Linked DNA regions of Azoarcus sp. KH32C. The protein of the gene in region 1 interacts with the protein of each later gene in a pairwise test. Links are inferred from orthologs where the notes say so. Each region holds a gene or a part of one and is shown on either strand. Other genes may lie near its edges.

Evidence for each region. The genes of interacting proteins can lie anywhere in the genome.
Region 2: the proteins of AZKH_RS04560 (region 1) and AZKH_RS13200 interact in binary tests that used the Escherichia coli proteins (3 or more experiments, as listed by UniProt). The link is inferred for Azoarcus sp. KH32C from one-to-one orthologs.

What each region holds. Positions count from the first base shown.
Region 1 is NC_020516.1:1,008,722-1,012,537, forward strand. The notes cover bases 1-2,963. They hold AZKH_RS04560 (aminopeptidase P N-terminal domain-containing protein), read right to left. Parts: upstream 2,176-2,963; coding sequence 826-2,175; downstream 1-825. Other genes in these bases: AZKH_RS04555 (FAD-dependent monooxygenase), read right to left, coding at 1-833; murU (N-acetylmuramate alpha-1-phosphate uridylyltransferase MurU), read right to left, coding at 2,249-2,920; AZKH_RS04570 (aminoglycoside phosphotransferase family protein), read right to left, coding at 2,940-2,963. Outside these bases: more of AZKH_RS04570, read right to left, coding at 2,964-3,816.
Region 2 is NC_020516.1:3,016,733-3,020,431, forward strand. What follows is about bases 433-3,278. They hold AZKH_RS13200 (aminoacyl-histidine dipeptidase), read right to left. Parts: upstream 2,671-3,278; coding sequence 1,195-2,670; downstream 433-1,194. Other genes in these bases: AZKH_RS13190 (adenosine-specific kinase), read right to left, coding at 433-900; AZKH_RS13195 (DUF3820 family protein), read right to left, coding at 971-1,198; AZKH_RS13205 (DUF6781 family protein), read left to right, coding at 2,831-3,278. Outside these bases: AZKH_RS13185 (EAL domain-containing protein), read right to left, coding at 1-380; more of AZKH_RS13190, read right to left, coding at 415-432; more of AZKH_RS13205, read left to right, coding at 3,279-3,514; AZKH_RS13210 (MFS transporter), read right to left, coding at 3,519-3,699. UniProt on the Escherichia coli protein: Dipeptidase with broad substrate specificity. Requires dipeptide substrates with an unblocked N-terminus and the amino group in the alpha or beta position.

The DNA.
Region 1 (3,816 bases):
TTGCCGAGCCACGCGGTGCGCTGTCCGACGGGATCGCGGCGGTAGCGCAGGCCCAGCGGGAAGCGCTGGCGGTCGTTGATCGCGGTGAGTTGGACGCGGGTGCCGAAGGCCGACTGCAGCCGGGCGAGATAGGCGTCGTCGTCGAGCGCGAGCAGTTCGGTCGCGCGTGCCGGCGGGACGACGTGCACGAGCGCGTAGTCCTTGCCGTGAGGCAGCAGTGCGATCGGGCCTTCGGAGGTGAAGCGTTCAAAGGCGACGTGGCCGTGCTCGCCCCGGACGGCAACGCGGCCGATCAGGGCGTGCTGGTCGTAATCCCGGGTCACGACCCCTTTGGCGTCGGGCTGAAGTCCGCCCTCGGCGCAGGCGACGAGGCGCGCGCTGCAATCGGTCCCGTGCAGCGCGGTGCCCGAGCCGGCGAGGCGGATCTCGACGTGTTCGGCGCCCGGCTCGAATGCAGTGACTTCGGTCTCGTCCATCACCGGAATGCCGGCGGCGTCGACTGCTTCGCGCAGCGCCGCCGCGAGAGCGCCGGCAGCGAGTACGTAGCCGAGCGCGGGCACGCCGTAGTCGTCCGCGTCCAGATGCGTGCGGCCGAACCCGCCCTGCTGCGAGATGTGGATGTGCCGGATCGGTGTCGCCGGCAACTGCGGCCAGACGCCGAGGCGTTCGAGCGTGAGGCGGGTGCCGTGGGCGAGCGCGAGCACGCGCGGGTCTTGCGTGACGGCGGCGCGGGGGCGGGTGTCGGCAAGCGCGACACGCAGGCCGCTGCCGCGCAGCGCGAGCGCCAGCGAAAGGCCGACCGGCCCGGCGCCTACGATCAGCAGGTCATGCACCGTCGAGCCCTTCGCGCATCGCTTCTTCGATGTCCGCGACCGTTCGCGGGGCGCGCTCGGTGATGTATTCGCAACCGTCCGTGGTGACGACCGCGTCGTCCTCGATGCGTACGCCGATGTTCCAGAACGCTTCCGGTACGTCGGGGGCGGGGCGGATGTAGCAGCCGGGCTCGACGGTGAGGACCATGCCCGGTTCGAGGACGCGCCAGTCGCCGTCGCGCTTGTATTCGCCGGCGTCGTGGACGTCGCGCCCGAGCCAGTGGCCGGTGCGGTGCATGTAGAAGCGGCGGAAGTCGCCTTGTTCGATCACGGCGTCGAGGGTGCCCATCAAGAGGCCGAGGTCGAGCATGCCCTGGGCGAGGACCTTCACTGCGGCGTCGTGCGGTGTGTTCCAGTGCGAGCCGGGGTGGATCTCGGCTTTCGCCGCGGTCTGGGCGGCGAGCACGAGTTCGTAGATGTCGCGTTGCGGGCCGGCGAAGCGGCCATTGACGGGGAAGGTGCGGGTGATGTCCGAGGCGTAGCCGTCGAGTTCGCAGCCGGCGTCGATCAGCAGCAGGTCGCCATCGGCCATCAGGCGGTCGTTTTCGACGTAGTGCAGCACGCAGGCGTTGGGGCCGCTGGCGACGATCGAGGGGTAGGCGGGCGACTGGCTGCCGGCCCGGCGGAAGTGGTGGATCAGTTCTGCTTCGATCTCGTATTCATACTGGCCCGGGCGGGTCGCCGCCATCGCGCGGCGGTGGGCGTCGCCGGAGATTTCGCCGGCGCGGCGCATGACCGCGAGTTCGCTTGCATCCTTGATCAGCCGCATCTCGTCGAGTTCGGCGCGCACGTCGCGGATCGAGTGCGGCGGCACGGTGCCGGCACGGGCGTTGGCGCGCACGGCATTCAGCGCGCGCATCACGCGGGCGTCCCAGTCGTTCTCGTAGCCGAGGCTGCACCACAGGACGGGCTGGTTCGCGAGCAGTTCGGGCAGGCGCAGGTCGAGGTCGCCGATCGTGTAGGCCTCGTCGAAACCGAAGCGCTCGCGTGCACCGTCCGGGCCATGGCGGTAGCCGTCCCAGATCTCGCGCTCCTCGTTCTTCTCGCGGCAGAAGAGGATCGACTTCGGCGTGTCGCCGGCGATCAGCACCACGACCGCTTCGGGTTCGCCGAAGCCGGTCAGGTAGTGGAAGTAGCTGTCATAGCGGAAGGGGAAGGAGGTGTCGCGGTTGCGCGCGCGCTCGACCGCGGTCGGCACGACGGCAACGCCGCCTCCCTGGGCCGCGATGTGCGCGAGCAGGCGTTCGCGGCGTTCGCGGAAGGGCGCGATGTCGAGCATGGAGAGGTCCAGGGGCGTATTCATCGGATCATTATTGCATGCATGAACTGTCGGGTTCGACCGGCCCGTGCCGGTGGCGTTCAGGTGTCAGGGCGCATCAGCCTTTGAGCCGTGCGTCGAGCTCGGCGAGCCGCGCTGGCGTGCCGACGTCGAGCCAGTAGCCCTCATGCAGGGCGCCGCCGACGCGGCCGGCGTCCATCGCGTTGCGCAGCAGCGGGGCGAGGGGCGCGCGGTGGCCCGGCTCGATGCCGGCGAAGAGGCTGGGGTGATAGACGCCGATGCCGGAAAAGGTCAGCAGCGGGCCGCCGTTGCGATACACGCGTCCCTCGGTGAGACGGAAGTCGCCTTCCGGGTGGTGCGCGGGATTCGGGATCAGCAGCAGGCGGGCGAGATCGCCGTCCGCGGCGACGCCGGCCCCCCAGTCGCGCAGCGCAGCCGGATCGGCGTCGCAGAAGATGTCGCCGTTGATGACGAGGAAGGGCTCGTCGCCCAGCAGCGGCAGCGCCTTGCGGATGCCGCCGGCAGTTTCGAGCGCCTCGGCTTCGGCCGAATAGCGGAGGCGCAGGCCGAAGCGGCTGCCGTCGCCGAGGGCCGCTTCGATCATCGCGCCGAGATGGGCGTGGTTGATGACGATGTCGCTGAAACCGGCTTCGCGCAGGCGTTCGAGATGCCAGACGATGAGCGGTTTGCCGCCGGCTTCGAGCAGCGGCTTGGGGCAGGCGTCGGTTAGCGGGCGCATGCGTTCGCCGCGCCCCGCTGCGAGGATCATTGCGTGCATTGGGGGGCGCTCAGAAGGTGTAACCGACTTCGACCGGTTCGGGGTCGAGGTGGTCGAGCAGTTTCAGCAGCGGCCCAAGGTCGCGGTAGCGCTTGCAGGCGCGGCGCAGGTAGTCCATCACCAGCGGCATGTCGCGCAGATACCCGTCCTTGCCGTCGCGGTGGTAGAGGCGGGCGAAAATGCCGAGCACCTTGATGTGGCGCTGCACGCCCATCCATTCGTAGTCGCGATGGAAGTCGGAGAAGTCGGCGCGCACCGGCAGGCCGAGCTTGCGTGCCGCCTCCCAGTAGCGGGCGAGCATGTCGAGGGTGAAGTCTTCTTCCCAATGGATGTAGGCGTCCTTGAAGAGCGAGGCGAGGTCGTAGCTGAGGGGGCCGTAGACAGCGTCCTGGAAGTCGATGATGCCGGGGTTGGCGCCTTCGGCGAGGTACATCAGGTTGCGCGAGTGGTAGTCGCGGTGCACAAAGACCTGGGGCTCGGCGAGGTTCGCGGCGAGGATCTTGTCGAAGGTCGTCATCAGCGTCGCGTGCTGGCGCTCGTCGAGCGTGACGCCCTTGTGGCGGGCGATGTACCAGTCGGGGAAGAGCATAAGCTCGCGCAGCAGCAGTTCGCGCGAGTATTCGGGCAGTGCGCCGGGGCGGCTCGCCTTCTGGATCGCGATCAGGGAGCCGAGCGCATCGGCGTAGAGCGCGTGGGCGTTGTCCGGCGTCAGCGCCGCGAGGTAGGTCGTGCTGCCGAGGTCGGACAGCATCAGGAAGCCTTGTTCGAGGTCCTGCGCGAGGACGTCCGGGACGTGGGCGCCGGCGCCGCGGAAGAGGTCCGCGACCTTCAGCCAGGGGCGGCAGTCCTCGTGCGAGGGGGGGGCGTCCATGATCACCCGCGTCGTG
Region 2 (3,699 bases), 2.0 Mb from region 1 along the record:
GCGGCGGCGGTTTCGTCGTCGACGCAGCCCTGAACGACGAACGGACGGCCGGCGCAGATCGCATCGCGGATGTCTTCCGTGCCGGTTGGCTCGCCCATGTCCAGCAGATCGTGCTCGCCCTGGTTGTCGGGCGGCAAGCCGCAGGAGGCGACGCTGCGCAGCGTGAGGCATTCCGCGTCGGCATAGTGGATCGCCGCGAAGCGATAGCCGGCCGTCTCAACCAAGGCCTTGCAGACCTTGGCGACGAGATCGCCCTCCTTCGTCGCCAGCCGCAACGCGAGGTGAATTGCCCGAAGTGCCAAGAAGGCCTGGCGCGCCGATTGCTGCTCGGCGACCAGCGTCGCAGCCTTGCTTCCCTTGCCCCGAACCCTTGCGTTCATGGCCTGCCCCGAAAAATCGCGGCTTCGGCACCCCTCAGAGCTTGTAACCGATATGCCGCAAAAGCTGCTTCCGCGAATCGATCTTCGCATCGTCCTCGATCCCGAGCGGCGGCGAGCCGTCGATGACACCGACGATTCCGCGCCCGAGATCCGTCTCCGCAATCAGCACGTCGACCGGATTGGCCGTCGCGCAAAAGATCCCGCACACCTCAGGCACCTGCTTGATCGAATTCAGCACATTCACGGGGTAGTAGCCTTCCCCGAGGAAGACGATGAAGCTGTGTCCGGCCCCGATCGCCTGCGCGTTGCGCTGCGCCAGGGCAATCATGTCCGGGTCCGTACCCGACCACCGTATCAGGCGGTCCCCGGAAGCCTCGCAGAAGGCGAGACCGAAGCGTATGCCTGGTACTGAAGTAAATAACGTTTCATGGAGGTCTTCGGCTGACTTGATGAAGTGCGTCTGGCCGAGAATGAAGTTGATCGACTCGGGTTTGTCGATCCGGACGGCGGTCAGGTTCATGTGCGCTTGCTCCAGGCAGGCCTACCACTTTCAACATAGCACCCCGACCGTACGCTCGTCGGCAACATGCCTATATTTGCGGATTTATTCCCTTGCGCAGCGGTGCCAGCAGGCCGGTCAAGCCATTGTGATCGAGTTCGTGCATCAGTGCGAGGAGCCGGCCGAGCTTTCCCGACGGAAACCCTTCGCGCGCGAACCAGTTGAGGTAGTGTCCCGGCAGGTCCGCGATCAGGCGGCCCTTGTACTTGCCGTAGGGCATCTCGGTCGTGAGGAGGGCTTCGAGATGCTCGGGATTCATTGCGGCGCCGCCCCGCCGGCGGCCGTCGCGGCGAGGATGGCCGTCAGCAGGTGCCAGACGCGCCCGACCGACGCGATCTCGACGCGCTCACCGGGCGCATGGGCGCCGCGGATCGTCGGGCCGAAGGACACGATCTGCATGTCCGGGTATTTTGCGACGATCAGTCCGCATTCAAGCCCCGCGTGGATGACCTGTACGTGCGACTCGGCGCCGAACTCGCGCTGATAGACCGAGCGGCACAGCGCCAACAGCGGAGAATCGGCCTGCGGTGCCCAACCGGGATAGTGGCCCGACGGCTCTGCGCGGGTTCCCGACAGGCTGAAGAGGCTCACGATCTCGTCGGCGAGCGCGAGCGCCGCGTCGTCGAGCAGGGAGCGAACCATGAAATTGCACGAGCCCTCCGTCGGCGTCAGCGACACAACGCCGAGGTTGTTGGAGGTCTCTACGACGCCGGGAACGCTCAGGCTGCGGCGGTGCACGCCGTGCGGCGCGGCGTGCAGGGACGCGAGCCACACGGCCTGATCCTCCGCGGACATCACCGGTCCGGGATCGTCCTGCACGAGCCGCAGGCTGACGCCTTCGTCCACACCCTTCAGTTCCGTGCGCAAGCGTTCTTCCCACGACGCGAGGGTCGCGGCGATCTCGGCCCCACGTCCAAGCGGGACCGCCACCCGGGCGACGGCGTCCCGCGGCAGCGCGTTACGCGCAGAGCCGCCTGCGAGACCGGCGAGGCGCAGCGGCATCAGCCGTTCGAGATCGCGCAGCACTCGGACCAGCAGCTTGATCGCGTTGCCGCGCTCCTCGTGGATATCCACACCCGAATGGCCGCCGCGCAGGCCATGAAGTTCGATGCGCCAGGGTTCGAAATCAGTCGGAAAATGCTCTTCGGCGCCGTCGCAGTGTACGTTGACGTCGAGGCCGCCCGCGCAGCCGATATAGAACTCGCCCCACTCTTCGGTGTCCAGATTGAGCATCAGGCGCCCCTGCAGGACGCCCGCCTCCAGCCCTTGCGCGCCGCCCATGCCGGCTTCCTCGTCCACCGTCAGCAGCGCTTCGATCGGCCCGTGCAGCAACGACCCGTCTTCGAGCACAGACAGGATCAGCGCAACGCCGATGCCGTTGTCCGCCCCGAGCGTCGTGCCGTCGGCGGCCAGCCAGTCGTCCTGGCGCAGGGGCCGGATCGGATCGCGCGAAAAATCGTGCGGCGACTCCGGATTCTTCTGGCACACCATGTCGAGATGCCCCTGCAACACGACACCGGGTGCGCCTTCGCAGCCTGGCGCGGGCGGCTTGCGGATCAGCAGGTTGCCGGCCGCGTCCACCGTCGTTGCGAGGCCCTTGGCGTCCGCCCACTGCCGGATGCGATCGCGCAAGGCGCCCTCCGCCTTCGACTGGCGCGGGATGCTGCACAAGGTGGCGAAGTGGGCCCACACCGTGGCGGGCTCGAGACCGGAAAAGACGGGATCGGACATGGGCTGTTTCACATTCGGGTCGAATGGCCCATGGTAAGGCACGCCACATGCATTGGTGTCCCCTCGATACGAATTGTTCGATCTCCGCCGGAAGATTCCATCGCCATCGGCCGCGAGCGAGGCCATACTGAATGAGACTGCCAACCTTGGGGGAGCAATCATGAGCCAGTCTACCGAAGGGATCGAACGCGATGTGCATGCGGCCGTCGATGCCGACACGGCCTCCGTTGCGGACCGCGTGCGCACGATCACCTTGAAGGCGCTATCCGAGGGCAGGCTCGATTCGGCGGCGCTGAAGGAGGTCACGAGCGCGGTGCTGAGAGGCGCGCAACAAGGGATCGAGCGCCCCGACCGCGAACGGACGGAAGCAATGCGGCAGGCCGTGCGTGGGCTCGACGAGGCGCTCGCAGCGGCTGCGCAGGCGACCGTGCTCGCGATGCAGGAAGCGATCGGCCGCGGCAGCGAGTTTTCGAAGCAGGAACTGCGGGGCACGCTCGATCAGATCGGTGCGATGGAGTCCAACTTCCTGAACACGCTCGCCGACGCCGGACGTGCCGCCAACGGACTCGCGCGGACGACGCTGCACGAGCTCGCCGAACACGCGCGCCACAGCGGCACGCAGATCGGCAGCCGGGTAGCGGCTGCCAGTGCCGAGCTGACGCGCGCCCTGGCCGCCCTGACCCGAGATCAGGTACAGACGGGCGCCCGGACCGTGCGCAACGAAGCCGGTCTGCTTGCCGCGCTCGCGTCCGGGATGCTCAGGGGGATCGCCGACCGCCTCGACCCGAGCAAGTCGCACGACCGTAAGCCCCCGGCCACGCCGTCCGCTCCGCCCGACCTGTGACCCGTCAGGGCCGCACCGTCGATAGCGGCATCGGCCGTTCCGCCTGCGCGCCGAGCACCCGGGCCTGCCACGCGATCAGCACGCTGACCGCGGCCAGCGTCACGAGTACCCCGTTCAGGGACACGAAGCTCGCGACGCGTCCGAGCAGCAACGGCCCGAGCAGGCCGCCCAGCGCACCGATCCCG